2 regions of the Stutzerimonas sp. CXK-1 genome follow, and region 1 is predicted to be linked to the other one. Evidence: predicted binding sites of a transcription regulator. Region 1 holds the regulator's gene; the other holds the start of a gene.
What was found. Region 1 encodes FliA, which starts transcription of late flagellar genes. Its sites were predicted from a motif close to CTAAAGTTTNNNNNNNNNNNGCCGNTAA; they were not measured.

Region 1 (6,021 bases):
CCGACGCTGAGAATGACGACATGCCCCTCGCCCTGCTCCTCGTCCGCCGCCCCGTGCACCAGCCAACGCTTGAGGTAGAACAGCGGCAGCGCCTTGTCCCGGACGATGATGACTTCCTGGCCATCGACCACGTTGGTACGCGACAGGTCGAGGTGGAAGATCTCGTTGACGTTGACCAGCGGGAAGGCGAATGCCTGGTTGCCAAGCATGACCATCAGCGTGGGCATGATCGCCAGCGTCAGCGGCACCTTGATCACGACCTTCGAGCCCTGCCCCTTGGTCGAGAAGACGTTCACCGTGCCATTGAGCTGGGAAATCTTGGTCTTCACCACGTCCATGCCGACCCCGCGGCCGGACACATCGGAAATCTCGGTCTTGGTCGAGAAGCCCGGGGCGAAGATCAGGTTGTAGCATTCCAGATCGCTCAGGCGATCGGCGGCATCCTTGTCCAGCATGCCCTTTTCGACAGCTTTGGCGCGCAGGACATTGGCGTCCATTCCCTTGCCGTCGTCGGTGATCATCAGCAGGATGTGGTCACCCTCCTGCTCGGCGGACAACACTACCCGGCCGGTGCGCGGCTTGCCTGCGGCTTCGCGATCCTCGGGAGTCTCGATGCCGTGGTCGACCGCGTTGCGCACCAGGTGCACGAGCGGATCGGCCAGCGCTTCGACCAGGTTCTTGTCGAGGTCGGTCTCTTCACCGACCAGCTCGAGGTTGATCTCTTTCTTCAGGCTGCGCGCCAGGTCGCGGACCAGGCGCGGGAAGCGACCGAATACCTTCTTGATCGGCTGCATGCGCGTCTTCATCACCGCGCTCTGCAGATCGGCCGTCACCACGTCGAGATTGGACACGGCCTTGGCCATGGCTTCGTCGCCACTGCTGGCACCCAGGCGTACCAGGCGGTTACGCACCAGCACCAGCTCGCCGACCATGTTCATGATTTCGTCCAGGCGTGCGGTATCGACCCGCACGGTGGTTTCCGCTTCGCTGGCCGGTTTCTCCGCCGTGGCGCTCGCCGCGGCAGGCGTGCCACGGGCTGGTGCCTCGGCGCGTGTCGGAGCAGCCGCCGGCGCCTTGGCCGCCGCCGGCTTGGTGGCTTTTTCCGCGGGCTTGGCCGGTGCCGCTGGCGGCGTCGCCTCGGCGGCGCTGGAACTCGCGCTGGCAGGCTCGAACTTGCCCTTGCCGTGCAGCTGATCGAGCAGCGCCTCGAATTCGTCGTCGGTGATGTGCTCGCCGCCGGTGGCTTCGCTCGCGGCTGCAACCGGTTGTTCGACCGGCTTGCCTGGCTGCGCGGCCGGCTTTTCAGCGTCCGGGGCGAACTGCCCCTTGCCATGCAGCTGGTCGAGCAACGCTTCGAATTCGTCGTCGGTGATCTCGTCGGATGCCGGCTCGGGGGCTGCGGCAGCGGGCGCCGTGCCAGCCGGCGCGGCCTCGGAAGCGCCACTGAAGCTGCCCTTGCCGTGCAGCTGGTCGAGCAGCGCTTCGAATTCGTCGTCAGTGATCTCATCAGGAGCTGCGCCCGACTCGGCCGTCGGCTCGGCCGCCGGCGCCTGGATCGCATCGAGCAGCTGCTCGTACTCGTTATCTACCGAGTCCTCGGCAGCCGCTACGACCGGCTCGGGAGCAGGTTCGGCCGCCGGTGCGGCCTCTTCGGCGCCTGCCGGCTCGGCCAGCCGCGACAGCGCGGCCAGCAGCTCGGGCGATGCCGGGGTCGGCTCGACGCGCTCGCGGACCTGATTGAACATGGCGTTGACCGAGTCCAGGGCCTGCAGCACTACGTCCATCAGCTCGGAATCTACGCGGCGCTCGCCCTTGCGTAGCGTATCGAAGACGTTTTCGGCAACGTGGCAGCACTCGACCAGCTCGTGCAGCTGCAGAAAGCCTGCGCCGCCCTTGACGGTGTGGAACCCGCGAAAGATCGCATTGAGCAGGGCCATGTCATCGGGGCTGCTTTCCAGCTCCACCAGCTGCTCAGACAATAATTCGAGAATCTCGCCGGCCTCTACCAGGAAGTCCTGGAGAATTTCTTCATCGGCGTCGAAGCTCATATTCCTGTTCCCCTAAAAACCCAGGCTCGAAAGCAGATCATCCACGTCGTCCTGTCCCGACACGACGTCCTCACGCTTATCGGCATGCATCTGCGGACCTTCACCGTTGGACGGTGATTTTTCTTGTTTTTTCTTCTCTTGCTCGGCGCGCATGGCATCGCGGTCATGCTGGATGCCTGCAACACGGTCCACCTGGCCCGCCATCAAGACGAGATTGAGCAGGTTGCTTTCGAGCTCGGTGATCAGTCGGGTGACGCGCTTGATGACCTGTCCGGTCAGATCCTGGAAGTCCTGGGCAAGCATGATTTCGCTCAGGTTCTGCGACAACAGGCTGCCGTCGTTCATGCTGCGCTTGAGGTACTGGTCGATGCGCTTGACCAGGCTGCGGAACTGGTCGGCGTCCATTTCGCGGCGCATGAAGCGCTGCCAGTCCGCCGTCAGGCTCTGGGCCTCGTAGCTCACGTAGTTGACCAGCGGCGCGGACTCCTCCACCAGGTCCATGGTGCGATTGGCGGCCTTCTCGGTCATTTCCACGACATAGGAGAGCCGGTCGGTGGCATCGGTGATCGGTGACGGATCGCCGCCAGTGGCACAGGTATCCATCTCGAGCTTGACGATGGCGTTGTGCAGCTCGCGGGTGAGCTTGCCGACTTCCTGATAAAGGCTGTGGTTGCGCGCCTGGCTGAGCTCATTGAACATCTGCGTCGCTTCGTCGAAACGACCCTGCTGCAGGCTTTCAATCAACTTGGGGGCGTTGGCCTTCAGAGTCGCTTCGAACTCTGCCAGGCTTTGATCTGCTTGCGTCATAGTGCCCTCGCGGCGTTGCTGCTTCAGCCGTTGACGCGCTCGAAGATCTTCTCGATCTTTTCCTTGAGCACCTGGGCGGTGAAGGGCTTGACCACATAGCCGTTGACCCCGGCCTGGGCCGCTTCGATGATCTGATCGCGCTTGGCTTCAGCGGTGACCATCAGTACCGGCAGATGCTTGAGGCGCTCATCGGCACGCACCTGGCGCAGCAGGTCGATGCCGCTCATGCCGGGCATGTTCCAGTCAGTCACCAGAAAATCGAAACTGCCGCTCTTGAGCATCGGCAAGGCCGTGGTGCCGTCGTCGGCCTCGGCCGTATTGGTGAACCCCAGATCACGCAAGAGGTTCTTGATGATGCGTCTCATCGTCGAGAAGTCATCGACGATGAGGATTTTCATGTTCTTGTCCAAGTCGACCTCCGTAATTCCAAAATCTCGGCAACCGAGCACGTCTCGCAGCAATACAGTCGATCAGGCGGCACGCCACTCGCCAAGGCGCGCCCGCAGACGCGCGGCACACTGGCTATGCAGCTGGCTTACGCGCGATTCGCTGACGCCCAGCACTTGACCGATTTCTTTCAAATTCAGCTCTTCGTCGTAATACAGCGACAGCACCAGCTTTTCCCGCTCGGGCAGATTGGCGATGGCATCGGCCAGGGCCTGCTGAAAACGCTCGTCTTCGAGGTCGCGGAAGGGTTCCGGGTGCGCGCTGCCGGCATCCTCGTTCAGTTCGCCGTGCTCGCCTTCCTGCAGCAGATCGTCGAAGCTGAAAAGCCGGCTGCCAAGCGTATCGCCCAGAATCCCGTAGTACTCGTCGAGGCTCAACTTAAGTTCGGCCGCAACCTCGTGATCTTTAGCGTCACGCCCGGTTCTGGCTTCGATGCCGCGGATCGCCTCGCTGACCATGCGCGAGTTGCGGTGCACCGAACGGGGCGCCCAGTCGCCCTTGCGCACCTCGTCGAGCATGGTGCCGCGGATGCGGATGCCGGCGTAGGTTTCAAAGCTGGCGCCCTTGCCCGAGTCGTATTTCTTTGCCGCTTCCAGCAGCCCGATCATCCCTGCCTGGATGAGGTCGTCGACCTGCACGCTCGCCGGAAGGCGGGCCAGCAGGTGGTAGGCGATGCGCTTGACCAGCGGGGCGTACTGATCGATCAGGCGATATTGCGCATCCTTTTCGTGTGCCTTGCTGTAATACATAGCGGATCCGGCAGTTTTCATTCGTGGTTCCCGGCAGTGCCTGGATTGATCAGTCGCTCGACGAAGAACTCCAGGTGCCCACGCGGGGTGGCAGGCAATGGCCAGGTATCGACCTTCTGCGCAATGGCCTTGAACGCCAGCGAGGACTTCGCCCGAGGATAGGCATCGTAGACGGCGCGCTGCTTCTGCACGGCCTTGCGCACCGACTCATCGTAGGGAATCGCGCCGACATATTGCAGCGCGACATCGAGAAATCGCTCGGTGACCTTGGTCAGCTTGGCGAACAGGTTGCGGCCTTCCTGCGGCGCGTGGGCCATGTTGGCCAGCACACGGAAGCGGCTGATGCCGTAGTCGCGATTGAGCAGCTTGATCAGCGCATAGGCGTCGGTGATGGACGTCGGCTCATCGGTGACCACCAACAAGACTTCCTGGGCGGCACGCACGAAGCTCACCACGGCATCGCCGATACCGGCGGCGGTGTCGATGATCAGCACATCGAGCTCATCGCCCAGCTCGCTGAAGGCCTGGATCAGACCGGCATGCTGCAGGGTCGAGAGCTGGACCATGCTCTGGGTACCGGAGGCGGCCGGCACGATGCGGATGCCGCCTGGCCCCTGGATGAGCACGTCACGCAGGTCGCACTCACCGGCGATCACATCGGCCAGCGTGCGTTTGCTGGTCAAACCCAGCAGCACATCGACGTTGGCCAGGCCGAGGTCGGCGTCGAGCAATACGACGCGGCGACCGAGATCGGCCAGGGCCAGTGCCAGATTGACCGACACATTGGTCTTGCCGACGCCACCTTTGCCGCCGGTCACCGCAATCACCTGTACGGGATGCATACCCATCTTCAAACGCCCATATGTAGCAGGCCCAAGGGGCCGACGATGCGCCTTGCGGACGCATCAGGTTTATTCGATTGCCAGCGCGCGCTCAACCCGCCCGCCGCGACGATTCGTTGTACAAGCCGGCGAACATGTCCGCCATGGTTTCCTCGCTCGGCTCTTCGTCCGACTGCAAACTGACAGCGCGACTGACCAGTTGGTGGCTGCGCGGCAGATGCAGGTCGTCCGGAATACGCGGCCCGTCGGCCAGGTAGGCTATCGGCAAATGCTGGCTGATCGTGAGCCCCAGCACATCACCGAGCGAACCAGCCTCGTCCAGCTTGGTCAGGATGCAGCCACTCAGGCCGCAGCGACGATAGTTGTGCCACGCCGCCTTGAGCACCTGGCTCTGGCTGGTCGCGGCCAGTACCAGATAATTGCGTGACTTCACGCCTCGGTCCGACAGCGCGGCCAGCTGCTGACGCAGGGTCGGATCGCTGGCCGGAAGGCCGGCGGTATCGATAAGGATGACCCGCTTGCGTGCCAGCGACGCCAGCGAGCTGGCCAACGGCTTGGCGGGATCGATCTGCACCACCGGCACGTCGAGGATTCGCCCCAGCGTCTTGAGCTGCTCCTGTGCGCCGATGCGATAGTTGTCCATGCTCGCCAGGGCAATGCTCTGCGCGCCGTGCTTGAGCACGTAGCGCGCGGCCAGCTTGGCCAGGGTGGTGGTTTTGCCGACGCCTGCCGGGCCGACCAGGGCAATCACGCCACCCTCTTCCAGCGGCTCGTTCTTGCTGACCTTGATCGACTGCGCCAGGTGCGCCAGCAGCATGCGCCAGGCCTGCCGCGGATCACTGACGGTGGAGACTTTTTCCAGCAGGCTGCGCGACAGCTCGGCCGGCAGGCCGACGCGCTGCAGGCGGCGCCAGAGGCTGGCCTGCTGCGGGCGACGGCTCTGCTCCTGGCCCCAGGCGATGGAGCCGAGCTGTACTTCGATCAGCTCACGCAGCCCCTGCAGCTCGCTGTACATGCTCTCGATGGCCCGGCTGTCGAGCGCCGGCGCCGCGCCGTTCGACACCGGCTCGGGTGCCGGCGCCGGTTTGGGCTCGTCAAGCAGTTGACGATTCTGCGCCGGCTGCGGCC
Region 2 (6,021 bases), 1.0 Mb from region 1:
TCCCAGTCGCCATTGCACAGGCAGGCGGAAGCCGGCGTGCTAGACTCCCGGCCCACTTATCCACTCAAGCGCAGTGCAACATCGATGGCCAAACGCCAACTCAATCGCCGGCAAAGCTGGCGTATCGAGAAGATTCAGGAAGAGCGCGCCGCGCGTGCGGCCCGCCGCGAATCCCGCGCCCAGGAAGAGCTCGAAGGGGGGGAGCTGGGCGCCGAGCAGGTCGGCCTGGTGATCGCCCACTTCGGCGTGCAGGTGGAAGTCGAGGCACAGGACGGTGACGACGCCGGGCAGGTGTTCCGCTGCCACCTGCGTGCCAACCTGCCGACCCTGGTCACCGGCGACCGCGTCGTCTGGCGCCCGGGCAACCAGGGCATCGGGGTGATCGTCGCGCAGCTGCCCCGGCACTCCGAACTCTGCCGCCCGGACATGCGTGGCCAGCTCAAGCCGGTGGCGGCCAATGTCGACCAGATCATCGTCGTCTTCGCGCCGATACCCGAACCGCACGCCAACCTGATCGACCGCTACCTGATCGCCGCCGAGCATGCCGGCATCGCGCCGCTGTTGCTGCTGAACAAGGCCGACCTGATCGACGAAGGCAACCGGGCCGCGCTCGAGTCGCTGCTTGGCGTCTATCGGCAGCTCGATTACCCGCTGCTGGAGGTGTCGGCGCACGATGGCGCCGGCATGAGCGCACTGCGCGAGCGCCTGGACGGACGCATCAGCGTGTTTGTCGGCCAGTCCGGAGTGGGCAAGAGCTCACTGGTCAACAGCCTGCTGCCTGACGTCGATACACGCGTCGGCGCGCTGTCCGAGCAGACCGGCAAGGGCACCCACACCACCACCACGGCACGGCTGTTCCATTTTCCTGGCGGCGGCGACCTGATCGACTCGCCCGGAATCCGCGAGTTCGGGCTGGGCCATGTCAGCCGTGCCGACGTGGAGGCCGGCTTCATCGAGTTTCGCGACCTGCTGGGCACCTGCCGCTTCCGCGACTGCCGCCACGACCGCGAGCCGGGCTGCGCCCTGCTCAAGGCCCTGGACGATGGCCGCATCCAGCCGCAACGCATGGCCAGCTATCGGCACATCCTCAGCAGCCTGCCGGAGCCGGAATACTGATCACCGCGGCACGTCTTCAATCGGCCGGAGGCTGATCGAAGCGCAGCGCGCCGTCCTCGAAGATGTTCAGTCGCTCTCGCAGCTGAGGCGCCTGCAGCGGTTCGGCCGGCGGCGCAGCGGCCCCACCGGCGGGCGCGGGGCCGGCCGGTGCCGGCGCCCCCCCCTCCTCGCCACCGGAGGCCTGTTCGCCCTCGATGTTGCGCTGCGCCTTGCGCGTGAGCACCAGGATGTCGATGCGGCGATTGATCGGGTTGAACGGGTCCTTGCGGTCGAACAATGCCGACGAGGCATAGCCGACCACCCGCGCGATCTGCTCGTCCGGATAGCCGCCGGCCACCAGCACGCGCCGCGCCGCGTTGGCACGGCTGGCCGACAGCTCCCAGTTACCGATGCCGCTGCGCCCGGAGTACGGCTTGGCGTCGGTGTGCCCGCTGATGCTGATCTTGTTCGGCACGGCGGCAATGGTCTCGGCCATCGCCAACAGGATGTCTTCGAAATAGGGCTGCAGTTCGGCGCTGCCGAGCTCGAACATCGGCCGGTTCTCGGCATCCATGATCTGGATGCGCAAACCGTCACGGGTGATCTCGAACAGGATCTGGTCCTTGAAGCGCTCGAGTTCGGGGTTCTCGTCGACCTTGTTCTGCAGCTCCTGCAGCAGCAACTCGAGGCGCTCGCGCTCGACCTGCTCGGCCAGACCTTCGGCCTGCTCCGCGTCGACCTCGGCCTTGGCCTGCTTCACATCCGGTTCGACCTCGGAGTTGAGGGTGCGGTCCGGCGAAGGCGTCGGCGTGCCGCCCAGATCGATGACGTGCGGGCTGGCGCTCTCGGTGAAGCCGATCGGATCCTGGAAATAGCCGGAGATCGCACGTTTCTGCTCCGGCGTGGCCGAGCTCATCAGCCACATCACCAGAAAGAACGCCATCATCGCGGTGGCGAAGTCGGCAAAGGCGATCTTCCAGGCGCCGCCATGGTGCCCGCCCGCGGTTTTCTTGACCCGCTTGACGATTATCGGCTGGTTGTTGTCCATGACCGGGCCTTAGCTGCCGCGCATGGCCTGCTCGAGCTCGGAGAAGCTCGGGCGATGCGCCTGGAACAGCACCTTGCGGCCGAATTCTGCAGCCAGCGAAGGCGGCATGCCGGAGGCCGAGGCGACCAGCGTCGCCTTGATCGCTTCGTACAGGTTGAGTTCTTCCTTGGCGTCATGCTCCAGCGCGCCGGACAGCGGACCGAAAAAGCCGTACGAAGCGAGAATGCCGAGAAAGGTGCCGACCAGCGCCGTCGCGACCTTTTCACCGATCTCGGCGTTGGTAGCGTCGGCGAGGATCGACATGGTGATCACGATGCCGAGCACCGCCGCAACGATACCCATCGCCGGCAGGCCATCGGCGACCTTGCTCACGGCGTGCGAGGGGTGTTCGAGTTCCTCCTTGAGGCTGGCCAGCTCCATGTCGAACAGGCCTTCGAGCTCATGCGGCGCCATGTTGCCCGACGACATGATGCGCAGGTAATCGCAGATGAACGCCGTCATCCGCTCGTCCTTCAGCACGCCGGGGTACTTGGAGAAGACCGCGCTGGCGGCCGGATCCTCGAGGTCGGCCTCGATCGCCATCATCCCCTCGCGCCGGCTCTTGTTGAGCACGGCATAGAGCAGCCCCAGCACTTCCAGGTAGAAGGCGTGGGTGAAGCGATTGCCGAACATCTTCAGCGACTTCTGGAAGACGATCTTCGTCGTGCTGCCCGGATTGGCCTGCAGGAAACCGCCGAGCGCGGCGCCGCCGATGATCATGACCTCGAAGGGGTGGATGAGCGCGGCGAGCTTGCCGCCAGACAGCAGGAACCCGCCGAACACGCTGCCGAGAACCACGAGAATGCCGATAATCTTGACCATACAAACCTGATTGCGGAAGGACTGCGAAGCAGCGGCACAGCGGAACCGCCAGAGGCCGGCAGCTCCCCGGCGACGCGGGTTACCAAAGAATTGTTCTGGTTATCGGAACTTTTGCGCCAGACTAAAGACCACCCCGACAAAAAGCCAGCCTGGCACCATGACGACACCCACTTCGCTTCCGCGCAGCATCCCCGCCTGGATCAAGGCTCTCGACGATGTCCAGCTGCCCGCCTTCGCCGGCCCGCATGCCAAGGTACGGGCGGCGTTGCGCAACGGCGAGCTGTCGATGCGACAGATCGCCGACGAGATTCACGCCAGCCCGGTACTGGCGCTGAACTTCATCCGCGAGGCCAATCGCAGCAGCGCCGGAGCCAATCCGGTCGACAGCCTGGAGAGCGCCCTGAGCCGCATCGGCCTGCAACGCGCCGAGGAACTGCTGGCGCGCTTCCCGGCCCGCGAGGCGCATGAAATCCCCCGGCCGCTGCGGCAGATGGTGCTGATCAGCCGCCACGCCAGCCAACAGGCCAACGGCCTGTTCGCCGCGCGCCTGGCGCGGCTGTGGCAGGAGATTCACTGGGGCAGCCTGCTGTTTCTGGCACCGGCGTGGACGCTGGTGGCGGCCTATCCGCAGCTGCTCGAACAGTGGGAACAGCGCCTGCTCGTGCGTCGTGAGCCGGCACGCCGCCTGGAGATCGAGCTGCTCGGCGTGCCCCTGCAGGAACTTTGCCTGGCGCTCGCCCGCCACTGGCACCTGCCGGAATGGATCGTTCAGGGCTATCGGCTGCTGGGCGGCAACCGCCGCCTGCTGGTCAAGGCGCTGCATATCGCGCGGGACAACGAGCACCCGCTGCACCAGCAGCAGATGCTCGATGCCGACCCGGACCTGCGACGCTGGTTGACGCTACCGTCCAACACCATCGTGCTCGCCAATGGCCTGGCGCTGTCAGCCCACCATAGCTGGGGTGACGTCCATGCCCTGCGCTGGCAGCGGCTGGCCGGCCTTTATCTGCAGGTACCGCTGGGCGAGCTGCAGCAGCTGGTCCATCAACAGGCCGTCGCCAGTGCCCAGGCCATCGGCCCGACCGATCTCTGGCATCCGGCGCAAGCGCTGCTCTGGCCCTGGGAAAGTCGCTTCCAGCGGCAGCAGGACAAACCGGCCGCGCCGCCCAGTGCCGAAGCGCTGGCTCGCTGGCGCGAACAGTGCCGCCTGCTGCTTGCCGAGCCCTCGCCGTTCGCCAACGTCCTGCAGTTGACGCAGGCCGTCCGCTCGGCGCTCGACAGCCTCGGCATGCAGCGCGTGCTGGTGATGCTCGTCGATCGCCGTCAGCAGCGGCTGGTCGCCCAGCAGACCGTCGGCCTGCCGGATTCGGCCGGCCGCCTGGTCCTCGTGCCGGAGCAGAGCCAGGTGCTGCGCAAACTGCTGGAAAAGCCTGCGCTGCTGAACCTCACGCCGGACAATCGGGCAACCTACTCGGCACTGCTGCCGGGCTCGCTCAAGGCCCTGTTCGCCGGCGGCCATCTGCTGCTGCGCTCGGTCGGTGCCGGCCGCCCGGCCATGCTCCTGGCCTCCGATCAGGCGGGCGCGCCGATCAGCGAGCTGTCGCTGCAGGCATTCGAAAAGACCGTGCAGTGCATAGAGCGGGCGATGGTCAATTTCGCCAAGCGCAGTGCCTGACGTTTTTCGCTAGACTGCGCCTTCATTCGTTCCGCAGAGGCTCATCGTGCCTGCCTTTTCCAATCTGCCCCTGGTGATCGAGCCCATCGACCTGGCGCAGCGCATCAACGCGCCGGAGCTGATCATTATCGACCTCACCAGCGCGGCGCGTTACGCGCAGGGCCATGTGCCGGGCGCGCATTTCGTCGACCCGAAACTGACCCAGCTGGCCCAGCCACCCGCCCCCGGCCTGCTGCCGCCAAAGGCGCAGCTCGAAGCGCTGTTCGGTCGCCTTGGCCATCGCCGCGACGCGGTCTATGTGGTGTATGACGACGAGGGAGGTGGCTGGGCCGGGCGATTCATCTGGCTGCTCGATGTCATCGGTCATCCTCGCTACCACTATCTGAACGGTGGCCTGCATGCCTGGCTGGCCGAACAGCTGCCGCTTTCGCGCGAGCCCGTAGCCGACGTGGGCGGTCCGGTTGCACTGCAGCTCGACCCGGCACCCACCGCGACCCGCGAATACCTGGAAAGCCGTCTGGGCGCCGAGGATCTGGTCGTCTGGGACGCCCGTTCGCCGGCCGAATACCGCGGCGAGAAGGTGCTGGCCGCCCGAGGCGGACACATTCCCGGCGCGGTGAATTTCGAATGGACGGCCGCCATGGACCCGGCACGTGCGCTACGCATTCGCCAGGACATCGCCGAGCAACTGCACGCGCTGGGCATCGTGCCGGAGAAGGAAATCATCACCCACTGCCAGACGCACCATCGCTCCGGCCTGACCTACCTCATCGCCAAGGCGCTGGGTTATCCGCGGGTCAAAGGCTATGCCGGCTCCTGGAGCGAATGGGGCAACCTGCCCGACACCCCGATCCAGTCATGAAAAGGTCCTCAATGAAAGATCGCCTGTTCGTCCTCAGCCAGTACGTGCTGCCGCACCATCTGATCTCGCGGCTGGCCGGCTGCCTCGCCGAGTGCCGTCTGCCCTGGGTGAAGAACACCTTCATCAAGTGGTTCATCGGCCACTTCCAGGTCGACATGCGTGAGGCCGCGATCGAGGAGCCCACCGCCTACGAACATTTCAATGCGTTCTTTACCCGCGCACTGAAGGACGGCGCGCGACCGCTCGACCCGACGCCCGGCGCAATCCTCAACCCCTGCGACGGGGCCATCAGCCAGCTCGGGCGCATCGAACAGGGGCGGATCTTCCAAGCCAAGGGCCACAACTACAGCGTCACCGAACTGCTCGGCGGCGACCATGAGCGCGCCGCGCCCTTCATGGGCGGCGATTTCGCCACCGTCTACCTGTCGCCCAAGGACTACCACCGCGTGCACATGCCGCTGGCCGGCACCCTTCGCGAAA

Region 2: the regulator FliA is predicted to act here: its motif matches at 3,104-3,131, upstream of motA (flagellar motor stator protein MotA).

Annotation. Positions count from the first base shown of each region.
Region 1 covers NZ_CM173217.1:2,571,364-2,577,384, forward strand. The annotation lists gene AC0KXH_RS12035 (chemotaxis protein CheA) at 1-2,048, opposite strand, end outside; gene AC0KXH_RS12040 (protein phosphatase CheZ) at 2,061-2,855, opposite strand; gene AC0KXH_RS12045 (chemotaxis response regulator CheY) at 2,879-3,253, opposite strand; gene fliA (RNA polymerase sigma factor FliA) at 3,326-4,051, opposite strand; gene fleN (flagellar synthesis regulator FleN) at 4,069-4,899, opposite strand; gene flhF (flagellar biosynthesis GTPase FlhF) at 4,985-6,021, opposite strand, start outside.
Region 2 covers NZ_CM173217.1:3,593,734-3,599,754, forward strand. The annotation lists gene rsgA (small ribosomal subunit biogenesis GTPase RsgA) at 85-1,116, shown strand; gene motB (flagellar motor protein MotB) at 1,133-2,143, opposite strand; gene motA (flagellar motor stator protein MotA) at 2,153-3,004, opposite strand; gene AC0KXH_RS17210 (HDOD domain-containing protein) at 3,162-4,679, shown strand; gene AC0KXH_RS17215 (rhodanese-like domain-containing protein) at 4,726-5,541, shown strand; gene asd (archaetidylserine decarboxylase) at 5,553-6,021, shown strand, end outside.